Regions from separate parts of the Rhizobium sp. LjRoot30 genome, predicted to be linked through region 3. Evidence: predicted binding sites of a transcription regulator. Region 3 holds the regulator's gene; each other region holds the start of a gene.
The links. Region 3 encodes LexA, which represses DNA repair genes until DNA is damaged. Its sites were predicted from a motif close to TGTTCNNNNTGTGTTCNG; they were not measured.
Positions count from the first base shown of each region.

Region 1: ACSQ3I_RS24565 (sel1 repeat family protein) is a predicted target of LexA. The motif match lies at 2,022-2,039, and genes of this name have one in related genera.
Region 2: ACSQ3I_RS09335 (ImuA family protein) is a predicted target of LexA. The motif match lies at 1,128-1,145, and genes of this name have one in related genera.

Region 1 is NZ_CAXUSG020000017.1:68,596-71,868, reverse strand. Features, by position in the region: gene ACSQ3I_RS24575 (PilZ domain-containing protein) at 1-212, shown strand, start outside; gene ACSQ3I_RS24570 (pyridoxal phosphate-dependent aminotransferase) at 295-1,404, shown strand; gene ACSQ3I_RS24565 (sel1 repeat family protein) at 1,553-1,819, opposite strand; gene ACSQ3I_RS24560 (glutathione S-transferase family protein) at 2,268-2,966, opposite strand; gene ACSQ3I_RS24555 (hypothetical protein) at 3,122-3,273, shown strand, end outside.
Region 2 is NZ_CAXUSG020000003.1:348,495-351,767, reverse strand. Features, by position in the region: gene ACSQ3I_RS09350 (HpcH/HpaI aldolase/citrate lyase family protein) at 1-322, shown strand, start outside; gene ACSQ3I_RS09345 (DUF1737 domain-containing protein) at 319-525, shown strand; gene ACSQ3I_RS09340 (metallopeptidase family protein) at 565-1,005, opposite strand; gene ACSQ3I_RS09335 (ImuA family protein) at 1,227-2,183, shown strand; gene ACSQ3I_RS09330 (Y-family DNA polymerase) at 2,071-3,273, shown strand, end outside.
Region 3 is NZ_CAXUSG020000005.1:280,746-284,018, reverse strand. Features, by position in the region: gene ACSQ3I_RS13210 (DUF389 domain-containing protein) at 2-1,141, shown strand; gene lexA (transcriptional repressor LexA) at 1,249-1,977, shown strand; gene ACSQ3I_RS13200 (ComEC/Rec2 family competence protein) at 1,971-3,273, opposite strand, start outside.

The sequences.
Region 1 (3,273 bases), on a different contig from region 3:
ATATCTCGCAAGGCGGCGCCGGCTTTTCCGTCCACACCACCATCGGCCTGCCGGATCACTACTATCTCAATATCCTCGGACTGCTCACCCGCGTCGGCTGCGCTGAAGTCTATCGTAACGGCAACCGTGTCGGCGTGAAGTTCATCGATATCCTCGATGAGGAAACAGTGCGCAGCATCGTCCGCGCCGATTTTGCCGGGGCGGCAAAATAGCGGTGACCGCAGGACGGCACTTGCCTCGGGCGCGCAAGAACCTATTGTGGGCGCGATTTGCAACCAGCCCGGAATGACCCGAATGTCCGCCTTCTCGCGCTTCACGCCGCTGATCCGCGCCCTTCCTTCCACAGTTCCCTTTGTCGGCCCGGAGGCCATCGAGCGCCAGCGCGGCCTTCCGGTGAAGGCCCGTATCGGCGCCAACGAAAGCGGTTTTGGCCCGGCGCCTTCGGTGCTCGCCGCCATCCGCGAACACGCCGGTGAGACCTGGAAGTATAACGATCCCGAAAACTACGATCTGAAGCAGGCGCTCGCCGCCCATCTCGGCATCCGCGCTGATAACATCGCCATCGGCGAAGGCATCGACAGCCTGCTCGGCCTGATCGTTCGCCTTGTCATTGATCCGGGTTCGGTGGTCGTTACCTCCTTCGGCGCCTATCCGACGTTCAATTTCCATGCCAACGGCTTTGGCTGCCGGCTGGTGACCGTGCCTTATGCCGGCGATCGCGAAGACCTGAACGGCCTGCTCGACGCGGTGAAGCGCGAGGATGCGACGCTCGTCTATTTCGCCAATCCGGACAATCCGATGGGAAGCTGGTGGGAGGCGGACGATATCGTCGCCTTTGCCCGGGCGCTGCCGGAAACCTGCCTGATGATCCTCGACGAAGCCTATTGCGAAACCGGCCCGGCGATCGCCATGCCGTCCATGGCGACGCTGATCGAGCAGCCGAATGTCATCCGCACCCGCACCTTCTCCAAGGCCTATGGGCTGGCCGGATCGCGTGTCGGTTATGCCATTGGCACGCCCGGCACGATCCAGGCGTTCGACAAGATCCGCCATCATTTCGGCATGAACCGCATCGGCATGGTGGCGGCGCAGGCGGCACTGGCAGACCAGGCCTATCTTCGTGAGGTTGTGGGCAACATCAAACGGGCGCGGGAGCGGATCGCGGCCATCGCCGCCGATAACGGCCTGTCGGCCTTGTCCTCGGCAACCAATTTCGTCGCCATCGACTGCGGCAGGGACGGCGTCCATGCCCGCGCCATCGTCGACGGGTTGATGCAGCACGGCGTCTTCATCCGCATGCCGGGCGTCGCACCGCTGAACCGTTGCGTCCGCATCAGCGTCGGGCCGGATCAGGATCTCGACCTGCTTGCCGAAGCGCTGCCGCAGGTGCTGAAGGCGCTCTAAGCCAAAAACAAAGGAACCGCGCCGGCCTTGTCCCTGCCGGTCGCGGTTCGCATATGTCAGCGTGGCCCCGTCTAAAAGTCCCCGCCGACGTCCCTCTCCGGGCCTTTTTCTTTTTGTTCTGGAATTCGTACCGCTTGGTGTTGCGGGCTTAGTGCAGGGTCATCCATTCGCGGGCAGCGCGAAGGGCGGCGGCGAGCTGCATCTTGCTCATCGTCGAGGCCAGGTCGGCGCGCAGTTCGGCAGCGCGCTCGGAACCCTTGATCGCCGCGATGTTAAGCCATTTGTGAGCCGCCACGAGGTCGATGTCGCAGCCGCGGCCGGTTGCATACATCAGTCCCATTTCGCAATAGACTTCAGCGCGGTTTTCGCCACCCATGGTGGCCATTTCGGAATTGGAAATTTCAAAGCGTGCCATTGGATCTGTCCCTGTTAAAGCCTGTTTGGTTCTGTAAAGTCCCTGTTTTTCCTCGATTTTCGAGGCATTCACCGAAACCGATCTCTCCGTCTTCCAGCGGTTTTTCGATCGTCCCGGCCGGCGGGTTATTCCCTGCTCGTCTGATGGCTTCACTATGCCAAACGGCCTTCAACACGCGTTTAAAATGCATGATTAATTTGACACAAACAAAATACAAACACCCGGTAAATGCCGGATTCCGTTAAGCATCGCACCGCCTGCAAATTAAGGACTTTCCGGAGAATTTTACGAAAAATAAACACCTCGATCTCAACCCTTTGTTCACCCTGAATCGAGCAGCCGATTTTTTCGCATGAATTTTTCCGGCTGCAGTCGGTGGATTTCCGGCAAGAAAAAAGCCCGGAAGCGCTGGCTCCGGGCTCATTTTTGTCATCGCTAGACGTTTTGATCAGCGGGCGCGCTGGCCGAACAGCACCTTCTGGGCCTCCTTATCAGTGGCAAGGTTGGAACGATCACGCTCTTCCTTGCCGACGGCAATCGCCTTGATCACCGCGGGGCGGGCCATGACCGCCTCGAACCAGCGCTTCAGGTTGGGGAAGTCGTTGAGATCCTGGCCCTGGCGCTCGTGGGGAATGACCCAGCCGATCGAGGCCATGTCGGCGATCGAATAATCGCCGGCGAGGAAGTCGCGCTCGGCGAGGCGCTTGTTCATCACGCCATAGAGGCGGTTCACCTCGTTGGTATAACGGTTGATGCCGTATTCGATCTTTTCCGGCGCGTACTGGCGGAAATGATGGGCTTGGCCGGCCATCGGCCCGAGACCGCCGACCTGCCAGAACAGCCATTCCTCGACCTGTACGCGGGTGCGCTCGTCGGTCGGATAGAATTTGCCGAACTTGCGGCCGAGATATTGCAGGATGGCGCCGGATTCGAAGACGGAGATCGGTTCGCCGCCCGGACCGTCAGGATCGACGATCGCCGGCATGCGGTTGTTGGGGGCGATCTTGAGAAAATCCGGTTCGAACTGCTCGCCCTTGCCGATGTTGATATACTTCACCTCGTAGGGAACGCCGAGTTCCTCCAGCATGACGGTGATCTTCCAGCCGTTGGGGGTCGGCCAATAATAGAGTTCGATAGGCGCAGTCATCCGGATCCTCTCCTGTTGGTCGATCAGAGGTAATCATGTCGTTGCCGAGTTCAAGGGCCTTTCTGAACGGAAAATGAACTGTCGTCTCAGCACCGGTTCAGGCCGGCCGTATCAAAGTGGAACAATCAAGGGGATACCACTTACGGGGCTTGGCAATGGCAATTCTGGCACGGCGTCTTACCATCATCACCCTCAGCGCGGCGATTTTCGCCATGGCTTTCTCGGCAGCAGTGCTGCATTCCAGCCGGGCGCCGGCGCGTGTGCACATCGGCACTGCCGCTCCCTGCTATCATCCGGCAAGCCCGTC
Region 2 (3,273 bases), on a different contig from region 3:
TGATGTCATCGACAGCGTCTGCAACGATTTTCGCGATCTCGACGCCTACGGCGCCGAATGCGGCCAGGGCCGCGCCATGGGGTTCGACGGCAAGATGCTGATCCACCCCGCCCAGATCGACGCCGCCAACCGGCATTTTGGCCCGGACGAAGCGGCCGTCAGGGAGGCCGAGGCGATCATCGCCGCCTTTGCCGATCCCGCTGCCGCCGGCCTCGGCGTCGTCAATCTCGACGGACGCATGGTCGAGCGCCTGCATCTTGAAGAAGCCGAACGATTGATGCAGAAAGTCCGCCTCATTGCCGAACGAAAGGCTGCCCGATGAAACTCTACCGCTTCCTGACCGGTCCCGACGACGCGTCCTTCTGCCACAAGGTCAGCGCCGCGCTCAACAAGGGGTGGGAACTGCAGGGTTCGCCGACGCTTTCCTTCAACAGCCAGACGGGCCAGATGATCGCCGGCCAGGCCGTGGTGAAAACGGTGCATGGCAAGGATTACGATCCAGAGATGAAGCTCTCCGAGCAATAAAACGAGATCGTTTCCAGCCGGGTTGCAGCACGGCAGGCGTCAGCGCCCGTCCGCTGCCGCCTCGGCGCTTTCTTCGATGCGCTCCATGTCGTCGTCGCTGAGGCCGAAATGGTGGCCGATCTCGTGGATCAGCACATGGGTGATGATATCGCCCAGCGTTTCTTCATTTTCTGCCCAATAGTCGAGGATCGGCCGGCGATAGAGCGTGATACGGTTCGGCATCTCGCCCGTATCCATGGTGAACCGTTCGGTGATGCCGCGCCCTTCGAAAAGACCGAGCAGGTCGAAGGGCGTCTCGAGCGCCATGTCCTCGAAGACTTCGTCGGTCGGAAAATCGGAAATCTCGATGATCAGGTTGTCGGTGAGAGAGCGGAATTCTTCCGGAAGGTTGCCATAGGCCTCAATCGCCAACGATTCGAATGTACTGATCGTCGGCGCATGACGTTCACGCCAATCTTCGGTCTGGTCGATACGGGCCATCACTGCTCCTTATTGCTGACACCATATAGGCCCTTTGCCGGCACTTTTCGAGTGCGGATTTCGGGACAGGAATAAATTCACAAAGAATCCTGTTGACTCTCCTTTGCACCTCTGGAATCCATAAGAACATAAAGTGAACATGGAGGCGCCACATAGGATGGCCCGCCTCCTGCCCTTATGAAAACGGGCCCTTATGACAATCGAATGAGGAGTGAACGTCCATGGCCGGAAACGCCGTGGCGCGAGAGGCGCTTTTTGCCCTGCGCGAAACCATCGCGCGCATCGAAGGCAAGGTTTTGCCTGCGGATGTCGCCTGTATCGGATCGATGTCGGAAAAGCCGTTCACAGCCCGGCCGAAGCCGGGTGAAGAGCCGTCGGGCAAGGTTTTGCCGCTCGGTGTGCCGGCTTTCGATGCGGTGCTGCAGGGCGGTCTGCCGCTGGGCGAGATGATGGAATTGCGCGGCGCCGAGCTGCGCGATGCCGGGGCCGTCACGGGTTTTGCCCTCGGTCTCTGCGTGCTGCTGCATCGCCATTTCGCAAAGGCGGCCCGTCGGCCGCTGGTCCTGTGGATCGGCGAAAAGGTGGTGGCGATGGAAGCCGGCCTGCCCCTGGTGCAGGGGCTGCAGGATTTCGGCTTGCCGGCCAACCATCTCCTGTATGCCTCGCCCAAGGGCATCGACGAAGCCTTGTGGCTGGCCGAGGCCGGGCTGGAAAGCCGGGCCTTCTCGGCCGTACTTTTGGAGGTGCGCGGCAATCCCGCCCGTTTCGGGCTGACGGAAAGCCGGCGGCTGAGCCTGAAGGCGCGGGCCGTCGGATGTTCTCTGCTGCTGATGCGGCAGGCCGGAGAGGAGGAGGCGAGCAGCGCCGTCTTTCGGCTGCGCATCGGGCCGGCGCCGGCCACCGTCCGGCATCTGGCGGATGGTTCCGCCTTGCCGGGCAGTCTCGACAACCCGGCCTTTCACCTTGTTTTCGAAAAGAGCCGGCTACCGGCCCTTGCGGATTTTTACCTGGAGTGGAACCCCCATGACCGCCAGTTCTCTGCCCTCCCCCTTCCCTCCGTCGCTTCTGGCGAAAAGCCGCAGCCAGCGCATTCTGGCGCTCTATTTTCCGCATCTGGCGACCGATCGCATCGCCCGCAGCCGCTGGGGCATGTCGTGGCGTTGCACCGGGCGTCCTGACGGGCCGCCGCTGGTCTGTGCCGCATCGATCAAGAATGCCATGCGGCTGACGGCGCTCGACGAGGTTGCCGAAAGGATCGGCCTGAAAAAGCTGCAAGGCGTGGCGGAGGCGCGCGCCATCCACCCGAAGCTGGAGGTGATCATGGCGGATGCCGCCGCCGACCGGCGTTTCCTGGCGGCGATCGCCGATTGGTGCGATCGCTACACGCCCCTGGTTGCGCTCGACGGCGAGGACGGCATTTTCCTCGATATCACCGGCTGCGCCCATCTGTTTGGCGGCGAGGCCGCCCTGCTCAAGGATGTGCTGTCGAAACTGCAGCAGTTCGGCCTCGACGTGCGCGCCACCATCTCGTCGTCCCCCGGCCTCTCCTGGGCGATCGCCCGCTACGGCCAGGAAACCATTATCGGTGACGGCGAGGCCGAACGGGCTCTGGCGCCCCTGCCCCTCTCGGCGCTGCGCCTCGACGAACAGATGGTTCTGTCGCTTTTCAAGGTCGGGTTGCGGCAGGTCGGCGATCTCTTCCACAAGCCGCGGGCACCGCTTGCCCGCCGGTTCGGCGCCGGCCTGCTTTTGCGCTTGGACCAGGCGCTCGGGCAGGACGACGAGCCGATTTCGCCGCGGCGGCCGGTGGCCAGCCTGTCGGTGGAGCGGCGGCTCGCCGAACCGGTCCAGGCGGAGGAGGATCTCCTGCATCTGGCCCTGCAGCTGGCGATAGCGCTAAAACCGGAGCTGGAAAGGCAGGGGTTGGGCGGCCGTCTTTTCGAACTGCTTCTTTTCCGTGTCGATGGCGCCGTCCTGCGTCTGTCGGCCGGCGCATCGCTGCCGTTGCGGGAGCCGAAACGGACGGCCGCCTTGTTCCGTGGCCGGTTCCAGGCGCTGCATGACGATCTCGATGCCGGATTCGGAATCGAGATCGTTCGCCTCAATGTCTTGCAGTCGGAAAGTTTTGCGGCCGAGCAGCAGGATTTTTCCGGGGAAGGAAACCAGCAGGCTAGCCTTGGCACCTTCATCGACCAGGTGACCGCCCGCTTCGGCAGCGATTGTCTTCTGGCGCCGGTCGACCGGCAAAGCCACCTGCCGGAACGTGCC
Region 3 (3,273 bases):
TTTGCTCGATACGAGCCTGTCGAAACCGAATGTCTGTGACCCTTACAAACCATCCCGAGAACGATCTGCCATGGCCAACCAAATGTACGGAAGCGTCAGAGATATCCTTCGCTTTGAGGGAAGTGACACGCCTGCCTATTGGCGGCGTTTCTCCATCCTCCTGACACTTGCGGTCGTCATCGCGACGATGGGGCTCCTGCGCAATTCCGGCGCCGTGATCATCGCAGCCATGCTGGTGGCCCCGCTGATGACCCCGATCCTCGGAATAGCATCCTCGATCGTGATGGGATGGGTCGGACGCGCCAGCAAACTGCTTTTGACCGTCTGGCTGGCAGCAGGCTTGAGCGTGCTCCTTGCCTGGCTGCTCGTCTGGCTGACCGATGTGCCGAGGGGAATAGTAATTCCCAGCGAGGTCATCAGCCGAACAGACCCCGGGGCCGAGGATCTCGTCATCGCGCTTGCCGCGGGTATCGCCGGCGCTTACGTCCAGATCCGCAAATCCGAGGCGAGCCTTATACCGGGTGCGGCTATCGGAGTCTCGCTTGTTCCGCCCTTGGCCGCGGCAGGCATATTGCTCTATTTCGGCCAGCTCTCGCGCTGCTACGAGGCGCTGCTGCTTTTCGCCACGAATTTCGGTGCGATCATTCTGTCCGCCTGTATCGTCTATCTGGTCCTCGGTCCGCGTGATCTGCTGTTCAGGGCAGGCACGCGACGCATCAAATTTACGCTGGGTTTTGTCACGATCGCAGCCTTCCTCGCCATCGTCTTCTCGCAACTCTTCACTGCGACCTATTTCCGCTTCATGGAAGCCGGCGTCCAGGCGAAGCTTTCGCGCAGGATCGTCGAGTGGGCGACACCCACCCCCATCGAAATTCTGCGCATCGACATAGACGCGCATAAAAAGGTCGCGGAAGTCTGGGTCGTGGTCGATCTTCCTTCCGACGCACAATACAAGGTCGCCTCCATTTCGGACCTGCTTCCGCCGGCGCTGAAAGAGGTGCCGTTTCGAGATGCCGCGCGCGACGTACTCGGCCCCGAATACAAGGTGATCGTCCGCTACCAGACACGTCTGGCGTGGCTGGTGAACCTTGATAACGAGACGATCGAGCCGGCACCATCTACCCTGCCCGAGGGGGACTGACAGGCTCCGCCTCCCTTATTATCCATCAAAATTGGGGACTTGCAGAACACATGCCGAACAGATAGTGTCTGTTCTGGATTTGTTTCGCGATTCTGGGGATGGAAACGATGCTGACACGCAAGCAACAGGAACTTCTGCTTTTCATCCATGAGCGCATGAAGGAATCGGGTGTGCCGCCCTCTTTCGACGAGATGAAGGATGCCCTTGAACTGGCATCGAAATCAGGCATCCACCGCCTGATCACCGCCCTGGAAGAGCGCGGCTTCATCCGCCGCCTGCCCAACCGGGCGCGGGCGCTTGAGGTCATCAAATTGCCGGAGGCCTATTCCCCTGCCCCGCAGCCGCGGCGCGGCTTTTCGCCAAGCGTCATCGAAGGCAGTCTCGGCAAGCCGCAGCCTGTCGCCGCAGTCCCCTCCAAGCCTGTCAAATCGGCGGCAGACAGCAATCCTCATTCCGTTTCCGTGCCGGTGATGGGACGCATCGCCGCCGGCGTGCCGATTTCCGCGATCCAGAACAACACGCACGAAATCGTCGTTCCGGCGGAAATGATCAGTTCCGGCCAGCATTATGCCCTTGAGGTCAAGGGCGACTCGATGATCGAGGCCGGCATTCTCGACGGCGACACCGTCATCATCCGCAACGTCAACAGCGCGACGCCCGGCGATATCGTCGTGGCCCTGGTGGATGACGAAGAGGCGACGCTAAAGCGTTTTCGCCGCAAGGGCGCCTCCATTGCGCTCGAAGCGGCCAACCCGGCTTATGAAACCCGTATCTTCTCGTCCGATCGCGTCAAGGTACAGGGAAAGCTGGTCGGTCTCATCCGCCGCTATCACTGAACGATCAATGCGGCAATCGAGGCAGGCAAAGCCGCATTGAATTCACCGCTGCGCCAATCGTAACTGCGGTGACGCATCCAGGGGCGTTCGGCGTTCTCAAAGGCCGGGGCCAGGCGGGGTTGCTCGGCGGGGTTCTCAGGCAGGCTGATTTCCAGTGCGCCGGTGCGTCTCAACGTGGTCGACGTGATCAGCAATGCCCCGGAGCGGCAGGCTTCGAAACGGAGCCGTGCCGAGACGATGACAAGCGTTGCCGCATCACATGCGGCGCCGGCATATGCAGGATCATCGACCAGGGCAATCCTGCGTTCGCCGAGACGCAGGACACACCACAGTTTTGCTGCACAGGCAAAACGTCCCTCCTCGCTTTCCGCCAGCGCCTTGTGCATGGCGGTTCGTGCCTGCTTCACTTCCTCGGCTGTCAGGCGTTTTCTCTTTCCATCCTTCTCCATCGGTTTTGCGGTGTTTTCGAGCTGCTGCGGATCCCTTGGCTCGCCGATCGCGAGAGCGCGTTGCCATTGCGCAAAGATAAAATCGGGTGGGCGATCGCGATTGACGCTCCACGTCCCGTCAAGACGGGCGGAGGCAAGGCGTCCATCCTCTGCGACGATGAGATCGGCCGTACCGCGGCCATCGGCCATGAAAGCTGCAAGCGCGCCCGCCAGGATCAGGAGGCCGCCGAGATGGCGAAGCCGCGTCTGCAGCAACGTCATGACCAGAAAGCCGGCGACCGACAAGGGAAAGAATACGGGATGCAGGCGGCCGAACGCCACTTCGCCACCCCAGCCCGAAACCATCCGGGCTATTGCGATCACCAATTCCAGCCCTGCTCCCATGATCTGCAGGGGAAAGGCATCGAGGCCGAAGGGCATCAGCAACATGCCGATCAGGCCGGCCGGCATGACAACGAAGGAAATGATCGGCATGGCCGCAAGATTGGCGACCAGCCCATAGGTTGCGAGCTTGTGAAAATGCTCGATGGAAAAGATCGCCGTCGCCAGGCCACCGATCAGCGAGGTAAAGAAAACTCCGCCGAAAAAGCGAAACACCCATACCGCCGCTCGTAGGCCGGGGATTGCGGAGGCATGTTCGGTCGCCGGCCGCTCCTTCCACAAAGCATACCCCGCCACCAGAGCCAGCGTTGCTGCAAAAGACATCTGGAAACTTGCGCCCATCACTTCCGAGGGCGACATGGCGATAATGACGATGGCCGACAGCGCGACATTGCGCAGGCTGATCGAAGGGCGATCGAAGAACACCGCAATCAGCATGATCGCCATCATCAGGAAGGCCCGCTCG